DNA from 3 places in the Photobacterium sp. GB-210 genome. Region 3 is predicted to be linked to each of the others. Evidence: riboswitches for the same ligand, from Rfam matches in the RefSeq annotation. Region 3 holds a riboswitch; each other region holds the start of a gene.
What was found. Region 3 has a riboswitch for lysine ahead of C9J38_RS01720 (Na+/H+ antiporter NhaC family protein). Riboswitches for the same ligand answer to the same signal wherever they lie in the genome.
Positions count from the first base shown of each region.

Region 1: linked by a shared signal. The riboswitch ahead of C9J38_RS06560 (Na+/H+ antiporter NhaC family protein) and the one ahead of C9J38_RS01720 (Na+/H+ antiporter NhaC family protein) in region 3 are both predicted to bind lysine.
Region 2: linked by a shared signal. The riboswitch ahead of lysC (lysine-sensitive aspartokinase 3) and the one ahead of C9J38_RS01720 (Na+/H+ antiporter NhaC family protein) in region 3 are both predicted to bind lysine.

Region 1 covers NZ_PYNU01000002.1:659,275-662,549, forward strand. Annotated here, with positions in the region: gene C9J38_RS06555 (VOC family protein) at 1-249, opposite strand, end outside; gene C9J38_RS06560 (Na+/H+ antiporter NhaC family protein) at 368-1,948, opposite strand; lysine riboswitch at 2,034-2,207, opposite strand; gene ccoP (cytochrome-c oxidase, cbb3-type subunit III) at 2,344-3,275, opposite strand, start outside.
Region 2 covers NZ_PYNU01000003.1:7,030-10,304, forward strand. Annotated here, with positions in the region: gene lysC (lysine-sensitive aspartokinase 3) at 48-1,418, opposite strand; lysine riboswitch at 1,520-1,704, opposite strand; gene C9J38_RS07075 (alanine--glyoxylate aminotransferase family protein) at 1,943-3,061, shown strand; gene C9J38_RS07080 (PglL family O-oligosaccharyltransferase) at 3,115-3,275, opposite strand, start outside.
Region 3 covers NZ_PYNU01000001.1:341,312-344,586, reverse strand. Annotated here, with positions in the region: gene C9J38_RS01725 (thymidine kinase) at 1-45, opposite strand, end outside; gene C9J38_RS01720 (Na+/H+ antiporter NhaC family protein) at 208-1,806, opposite strand; lysine riboswitch at 1,893-2,073, opposite strand; gene C9J38_RS01715 (H-NS family nucleoid-associated regulatory protein) at 2,435-2,830, shown strand; gene C9J38_RS01710 (lytic transglycosylase domain-containing protein) at 3,065-3,275, opposite strand, start outside.

The DNA of each region.
Region 1 (3,275 bases), on a different contig from region 3:
AAAAGCGAGGTGACCAAAATTACGGCCACCAGTGTACGATTCTGGATCCCAGTTATAAGTTAGTTCTAATAAAGGCGATTGTGTTTCTTTTGCCGTTTCTGCCTGATTAGGTGCAGCTAAAAATACGAGAGTAAAACGTCCACGTTCGCTTTCTTTTCGTCGAATTTCTACCAAACCAAGCTTGTTACAGTAAAAATCCAGTGAAGCATCTAAGTTGCTCACTCGTACCATGGTATGTAAGTATTCCATTCTATTTCCTAGCTTTTATACAAAAAAATCCCCGTTGTCTAATACTTAGCATAAAGCAAATGCGTATTAAAACGAACGGGGATTATTAGATTTTATGATCTAATATTAATGTATTTATTTATGCTGTTACCGCTTGCAGTTGTTTCTTATGACGACGTAGGTGAATCGTACAACATGCAAGGAACCAAACAGAGCTTACTGCAATACCCGCAATTGTTGAAGATAAGATACCCATTGCCAAATAACCTAATAGTGCGCCAAAAGCGACAGTAATAGCATAAGGAAGCTGAGTCATAACGTGATCCATATGGTGACTACCTGCACCTGTTGCAGACAAGATACTTGTGCTTGAAATAGGTGAGCTGTGATCACCAAATACCGAACCTGCAAGTACTGCAGATAACATCGGCATTAATAGGTGAGCATCACTTGCTACCGCCATATCACCAGCAAGTGGCAACATAATACCGAACGTGCCCCAGCTTGTACCTGTCGCAAATGACATTGCACATGAAAGGATGAAGACTAATGCTGGTAGTAATTCCGTTGGGAACCCCCCTTTTGTTAAAGAGGCTAGGTATTGGCCTGTAGACATATCACTCACAACAGTACCGATCGTCCATGCAAAAAGTAGAATAATGATTGCAGGGATCATCGCTTGTACACCTTGAGGTGCCGCAGTTAACCAAGTCTTACGTGGCAGCTTTAAACGTAAAGCTAGAAGAATAGAAACAGCTAGGCTACATAAAGATGCATTAACCAATGAAGCACCTAGATCGGTATGCTCTAAAGAAGCAATTAAGCTAAAAGCCTCGCCTTTTGCGCTTAATACTTCAGCACCACTGATGATCATAAAGATAACGCTTGAGACTGTCAGTGTCAGAATAGGCAATACCATATCAATCATAGTACCTTGGCCTTCAGACTCAGTCGTAATTTCTAAGCCTTTAGGGTGGCCTTTAGATTCATCCCATAGCTTACCTTCTTCTGCCCATGCTTCGTGTTGACGCATTGGACCAATGTTAAGTTGGAAGAAAATAACAACGATAACCATTAATAGCGTAAACACGGCATACAAGTTCATTGGGATCATCTGAACAAACAATGAAATAGCACTGATATCGGTAATATGGTTTGTTACTAAAATACCGCTAAGAATAGCAATAATGTAAGCACCCCAAGAAGAAATTGGCGTGATAACACAAACAGGTGCAGCCGTTGAATCAAGTAAATAAGCAAGCTTTGCACGTGAGATATTGAAGCGATCTGTTACTGGACGACAAATAGGCCCCACAGATAAGCTATGGAAAAAGTCATCAATAAAGAAAGCAAAAACCATTAAACCCGTTAGCATATTTGCGCTACGGCGATCTTTACAGCGACGAACACCCCATTCAGCAAATGCTTTAGTTGCACCTGTTGCTGTCATTAAGCTGATCAAACCACCGAGCAAAAGCATAAAGATGATCATATTAACGTTACCGCTATTTACAGCACCGTCTGCCCAAACAAGGCCTACAACTTTATTTATGATATATTGAAGCGCCGCTAAAGGGCTGTAATCATTAAGAAGGATTGCGCCTGCAACAATACCAAGGCCAAGTGATAACAATACACGTCGTGTAGTGATTGCTAAAACAACCGCCAGTAAGGGCGGTACAACAGATAGCAGGGAGTCAGAATATTGAACTAGATTCATGGATCTCTTAAACACCTATATTAGGTGGAGATCTACCGAAAGGATAGAGAAACAGATTTCAGGAGAAAAAATACTTCTTCGTATCCCTTAGGGTAGCGCTCCATAGACAAAATAACTATGGCAGTTCTGCACTTATTTAATGCAGACCCAGCGATTGTTGACGACACAACAAACACTTCGGCGCCGACTCCTTTCCCCAGACTTCAAAGGTGTCACCCTCCATCCGGATACTTTTAGGCAGCGCGCCTCTACTCAAAGGATTGAAATTTGATGATACCTATTAATTTTGCTTAGGCAATAAAAAGCAGACAGAAAATGCATATTAATTGTAAATATTGTTACTGTTGATGGCATGTTAACCAATTAGTAGCGATATATTCCATTTAGATAATCGCTCATTCTGTTATGCTATTAGGCTGATTTTGTTCTGGTGTTGTCATGGCGTGTATATTCCCAGCATAGCCACCTTTAATTAAATCTTTTCTTACCTCTGCCACTTCTTGTGGTGTAACAGGTACAGTTCTATCACCTAACTTATCTCGGACAAAGCTAATTAATTTCGCAAGGTTGGCATCACTGAGCACCGAGTTAAAGCTACTCATAGGCATAAAGTTACTGTCTTGTTCCATGAAGTTTGGCGATAAACCACGAATGGTAACGGCAATGGTATCGTAAGGATCACTGTGCATAATTATCCCGTTGTTAAGCAGCGTAGGGGCGATCCCTTTCCTACCTTTACCGTCTTTACCATGGCATGCACCACAGGTTTGCACATACACACCATATAGTTTGGCTTCGTTTTCAGGATCGTTGCTACTTAACGGTTTTAGCTCTACGGTTTGAATATCAACAGTGGCAGGTACCAAATCACCAAAGCCTGGTGGGGTAAGCTGAGGAACCGAGCTATCTAACTCGTTATATTTATCACCAGTGATCAAGTATTCCGCAATGGCTGCAACGTCTTGCTTTGTTAAGAAGCGGGTACTGTTTTGTACCACTTCCGCCATACCACCAAATGCGGTTCCTTTATCTGAATGACCCGTTTTTAAAAACTCGGTTAATGTTTTTACATCCCAACGGTCTTGGTATAACTCTGTTGCGGTAATATCCGGAGCCTTCCAGCCATCAATTAAATTGCCTTGGAATAACTCTTTTTCTATCAAAGCTTGTGCAATGTTACGTGGTGTATGACATTCAGAACAGTGACCTAACCCCATGGTTAAATATTTACCCCGTTTCCATTGTTCAGTGGCATCGGCTGGGTATTGCAAAGGATCGGTATTAAGAAAGGCGATATTCCACCCAAGTAGTCCTAACCGGATATTAC
Region 2 (3,275 bases), on a different contig from region 3:
GCGCCTTTTTGTTTATCGGAACTTTATTTGGGTTAGTTAGAAAGAGCTTATTCCAATAAAGATGCGTGCAGTGTGCGAACCACGTCTTTAGCTTCATCTTCATTAATTAAGAAACATAAATTATGTGGGCTAGCGCCGTAGCAAATCATACGAAGGTTATGATCTTCTAGCGCGCCAAAGATATCTTTGGCTGAGCCTTTCGTATCACTCATTTGGTTACCGATAAGTGCAACCAGTGATAGCCCTTGCTCGACGTCAACCACACATAATTGGCTTAATTCTTCAACGACTTGAAGCGGAAGCGTTGGCGCACCGCCACCCGTATCAGTTTGATCTAAGGTCAGTGAAACGCTGACCTCTGAGGTTGTGATGAGATCAACTGAGATTTTATGTTCAGCCAAGATACGAAAGACTTCTGCTAAAAAGCCATATGCATGGAACATATTTAAGCTCGTGAGTGTCACCATGGTTTGGTTGGCACGTAATGCGAGTGCTCTAAATAGTGGCGCTTCTTCAACGGATTGTCTGATCCAAGTACCGCCTTGCTCTGGTGCTTTTGATGAACCTACAAATACTGGGATCTGTTGACGAACAGCAGGTACTAGGGTTGATGGGTGTAAAATTTTAGCACCAAAGTTTGCCATTTCAGATGCTTCGCTAAAACTGATCTCTTTGATCGGTTTAGCGGCCGATGTAATACGTGGGTCGGTAGTGTATAAACCCGGTACGTCAGTCCAAATCTCTAATGTGCTAGCATTTACGGCTTCTGCGATTAAAGCGGCACTATAGTCACTCCCCCCACGACCAAGTGTTGTCGTAACACCTTGGCTGTTTGATCCAATAAAGCCTTGTGATACCACGATATTATTGTCTAATAGTGGTAATAATTGCTCAGTCGCTAATTGCTTAATTGTTTCTGGCTGTGGGATCGCTTTACCAAATTGATCATCAGTACGCATGATGGAACGAATATCTACACGTACAGCTGGGGCGTTTAGCTCGACTAATATTTGACTAAAAAGATGGGTTGAAAGCAGCTCGCCATGGCTAACAATTTGATCGGTCAATTGTGCAGAGGTTGTTGATGCCGCATGTTCAGCTAAGGTTGCGATGTTATCAAGTAGGCCGAAAATAGCGTCTTGAATATTTTCTGGGTGCTGAAGTTGATCAAGAACATCTTGGTGGGTTTGGGTCAGTGTCTGAATGCGCTGTTGGCGGGTCGTTGAATCGCTCACGCCATTAGCAAGTTCTACCAGAATATTCGTGACACCAGAGCAGGCGCTGATTAACACAATTTTAGTGTCTGGATTAGCAATAACAATGGCAGCACTTCGGCTCATTGCGGTGTAATCAGCAACACTGGTACCGCCAAATTTTGCGACAGTGAGTGAATCTGAATGTGTTGCAGCCTTGTCCATAATTAATTTCTCCCTAAATAGTAAACACATCACAAGGTAGGCTATTTTTTCGGGAGTATTCCCGACATCCTGTCAGGAGAGCATAAGAGGTGAATAGTCACTCACCCAGAAGCTCCCCACCAATGTCAATCATTGACCTTGGTGACAGCTAGAAGGATTCAACCTTCATAGCCGATATAACTCATCCCCTAATCAGTTATACCTCGGCGTTACTCTCCCTCTCATAATGGCGATTGGATGGGGTCCTGTCATTATGATACCTAGGTAACGCTCCTCTTCCGTTTAAAGTCGTACTGTTTGAATAATAAGTGCTTGAATAAAATATCATCTTATTGAATAAGATTCATCACCCTGTTGTCAAATGGAATATGACAATTTATTTACATATGATATTTCGTCAATGTGTGTCATGGGATCGGTATAGGTCGCTTGCACCAATGAAGGGGCTCTAATACTCTAAAATAGATAGCAACGCGTTCCACATAAAAATATCGACAGGGACAATGACTTTACGGAGCAAAAGAATGACAATTACCAGCTTTATCCCACCGCATCGAACCCTCATGGGGCCGGGACCATCAGATATTTATCCGCAAGTATTACAAGCGCTTAGTCGTCCTACGGTAGGGCACCTTGATCCATTATTTATCGGCATGATGGATGAATTAAAACAATTGTTGCAATATGCCTTTCAAACCCAAAATGCCTTTACCATCGCTGTTTCAGCGCCAGGTAGTGCAGGAATGGAAGCCTGCTTTGTTAATCTCGTTGAAGCTGGGGATAAAGTACTAGTTTGCCGTAATGGCGTTTTCGGGGAACGGATGCGGGAAAATGTCGAGCGTTGTGGTGGTGTTGCTATCGTTGTGGATAACGAATGGGGGGCGGCGGTTGATCCTTATTTAGTGGATCAAGCGTTACAAAACGATCCTGAAATTAAAATTGTTGCTTTTGTACATGCCGAAACCTCAACCGGCGCATTGAGTGATGCGAAAACATTGGCGGAAATTGCCCGTAAACATGATTGCTTAACGATTGTTGATGCGGTGACATCACTTGGTGGTGTTCCTTTGCTGGTGGACGAGTGGCAATTAGATGCGGTTTATTCAGGTAGCCAAAAGTGTTTGTCCTGCACGCCGGGGTTATCGCCATTAACGTTTTCTCAAAAGGCGATTGATAAGATCCAACGACGTAAAACCAAAGTACAAAGCTGGTTTTTAGATCAAAGTTTGGTGCTAGGTTATTGGAGTGGTGAAGGTAAGCGTAGCTATCACCATACTGCACCTGTAAACAGTTTATATGCGTTGCATGAAGCCTTGGTATTATTGCAAAACGAAGGGTTAGAAAATGCATGGCAGCGCCATCGAAATGTCCATGAAGAGCTTAAAGCAGGGCTTGAAAAGCTTGGGATCCAATTTGTGGTAGAAGAAATGTCACGTTTGCCCCAACTCAATGCGGTTTATATCCCTGAAGGCGTTGATGATGCTGAGGTACGTAATGAGTTGCTGCAACGTTACAACTTGGAAATCGGAGCAGGTTTAGGTGCGTTGGCAGGTAAAGCGTGGCGTATCGGTTTGATGGGCTATGGTGCGAGAAGTGAAAATGTTGCGCTGTGCTTAAAAGTGCTAGAAACCACATTGAAGTAATTTATTGATGAGTAAATAAAAATGGCTACCAATTGGGTAGCCATTTTTTATAGTTATTTAGCAGCAGACGTTGCCTTTGCTTCGCTGTTTTGCTGCTCAAAATTTAAAGATGGGAATAAGAACAGCGCTTCATCTCTGATTTGTGATGCTTGCTCTTTATTGCCGAGGGCATCGTAAGCGAGGATCAGGTTTTGATACAGTGCCGGTCGCGGCC
Region 3 (3,275 bases):
TTTCCCTGCATTCATTGCAGAGTAATAGAAATACATTTGGGCCATGAGGATTCCCTAGTAATACGATTGGTTTAAAAAAACTGCGCCGATGCTACAGAAATTCACTCACAATGAAAAGTGATAGACTTAACAAGTACACATTAGTTACAAAAAAGCCCATACTCTTTTTCATGAAAAGTGTATGGGCTTAAAAGAACAGAGATAAAATCAGCTTTTTACTGTTGGGACATAAGTACGTCGTGATAACCAAGCAAACAACACACAAACCATAATAAAAGTAATTATAGCCGCGATGAAGGCTACGGGTAATGAATCAGTCATACCTAGCACAAGGAAGCCAATAGTAGAAACAAAGGCGACAGAAACTGCGTAAGGAAGTTGCGTTGCGACATGATCAATATGATGGCAACGTGCCCCCGTTGAAGACAATATTGTAGTATCTGAAATCGGTGAACAGTGATCACCAAATACAGAGCCTGCTAATACTCCCGCTAGCATTGGTAACATCAAGGTAATATCGGTTGCCCCAGCTAAATCACCAGCTATAGGTAACATAATGCCAAACGTGCCCCACGACGTACCTGTAGAAAATGCCATCACGCCTGATAATAAAAATAAGATCATCGGTAATAACATAGGGTTAATATTCCCTTGTACAAGGGTTGATAAATATTGACCCGTTTTCATATCACCAATAACGCTACCAATACTCCACGCGAATAATAAAATTAAAATCGCACCAAACATGGATTTAGCACCAATCCATAATGTGCGAATAACTTCATTAAATGCAATACGCTGGCGAATGACTGGAATAATCGCAGCAACTAAGCCAAATAAACCACCAAGACAAAGTGACTTACCGACATCAGTATTTTCAAACGCACCTAGCAGAGCAAAAGATTTACCATCTGCTGCTAATGCTTGATAGCCTGTAAAAACCATAAAAAAGAACGTGGCAAATATTAAAATAACAATCGGCCAAATTAAATCGCCAACTTTACCTTTCGTACTTTCAACAATTTCTAATTCGTCAGTTAAATCTTTTGCTTGTTCATCAACATCACCGCCTTCATCAAAACCACGGCCATGCATTGCTGCCATCTCATGTTTTTTCATTGGTCCAATATCCCATTGGAACCAAGACACAACAAAAACCATAGCTAAAGCAAAAATAGCATAGAAGTTCATTGGCGCTAGCGTTAAAAAGGCACTTAAAGGTGTATATTCTGTTACTCCATGCGTAACTAAAATACCGCCAATTAACGTAATTATATACGCACCCCAACTCGATGCCGGCATTAGAACGCACATTGGAGCGGCTGTTGAATCTAATATATAAGCCAATTTAGAACGCGATACGTAATAGCGATCCGTTACGGGACGAGCGATAGAACCCACCGCTAAACTATTAAAGTAATCATCAACAAAAATAAACACACCTAAAAAAGCAGCAAGCAGTTTCGCGCCCCTTTTTGTTTTAATTTTTGTTTGTGCCCATGCAGCGAATGCACGAGTACCACCAGACAATGTTAACAATGCTGTCGTCATGCCTAATATAATGAGGAATAAAACAATACTCATATTCCAGGTATTAATACCACCATCAGATATGAATAAGTTTTGTATAGTGCCTCCTAAATAAGAAGCTGAATGGTTAAATGAAAAGTCATTTAAGTAAAGTGCTCCTAATACGATACCCGCACCAAGAGAAACTAACACACGCCGAGAAAGTATCGCTAACCCTAACGCAACAATAGGAGGAATAATGGATACTAATGAATGGGAGTAATCTACTAAATTCATGATCTCAAAGACAACCGAATTAGGTTGGAGATCTACTGGATAACATGGCGGTTAACCATATTTGAAGAACGTCTTGGCTCTTCTCTTTTCACAGTAGCGCTCCATAGTGAATATGATTATATACTATGGCAGTGTTGCACTTATTCAATACAACCCCAGAAAAAGGATTTGACGTCACTCTTACTTCGGCATTAGCTCCTTTCATTAACCGTCATTGGTTTCACCCTCTTGTTAATTACTATTAGATAACGCGCCTCTACCTTACATCAAGGTTGCGATTATTCTACGTAATGTTTCATTATTTGCAACAACATCACATGAAACATTTAACAACAGAACAAATAACATTGCATTATAAATATAATCTTATCTAAGTATAGCTTCACCCATTAAATATTATGAACCTACGAGCAGATATGTTTCATTTTGTAACCATTTAAACATCTATTAAGCATAAATCCGATATTCGTATTTTTATAAAAATACGAATATCGCTATTATTAACAATTAACAATAAAGAATGTTTAAAGTGTTTTGACATAATGAATAAAAGCATTACTATTGTAATAAATGATTCGACACTGCTATTATTATTTACAGTTAGTTAAAAATAACAGGAAATATAAAAATGTCTGATGCAATGAAAGCACTTTTAAACCTTCGTAGTCTTCGTGCACTTTCTCGTGAATATACTTTAGAGCAACTAGAAGAAGCTTTAGAGAAATTAACTACCGTTGTTCAAGAACGTGCTGAAGCTGAAGAAGAAGAACAAGCAAAAGAAAATGAGCGTAATGAAAAACTAGCTCAATACCGTGAAATGCTATTAGCTGATGGTATCGACCCTGAAGAATTGTTAGCAAGCCTTTCAAAAGCACCAAAAGCAAAACGTGCTGCACGTCCAGCTAAATATAAATTCATCGATGAAAACGGTGAAGAAAAAACGTGGACAGGCCAAGGCCGTACACCAAGCGCGCTTAAGCAAGCACTTGAAAATGGTAAATCTTTAGAAGAATTTGAAATCTAATTTCATTTCCTACCATATATTTAGAAAGCTCAACTTAGTTGGGCTTTTTTTATACTGTCATGAACCAAGAATTATAGACATCAATCTAAACAACGCTGTTTTCGAATTGCTTAAAGATATGTCTAGGCAAATATTTATTCGCTTTTAAATATAGAAAACACAAATCAAAATAAAAAGCCAGGCAGTAGTGCCTGACTTTCAATACAGATAACCTTTTATTATTGGTTATAGCTATTAGATACGATCAGCAAGATGGCTGACAGCTAAAGCAAAATAATGAGAACGATTCCATTTCATTAATGTTTGGTAATTACCATAAACAAGGTAAGCACGCCCATGTTCGTCATCAGGTTGAATTAACCATGCATCAATGTCTTCTTTGGGTAAATTCCCACCACTCATAGTACGAACACCGAGTGTTTGCCATTGTGCTAGTGTTTTGGTT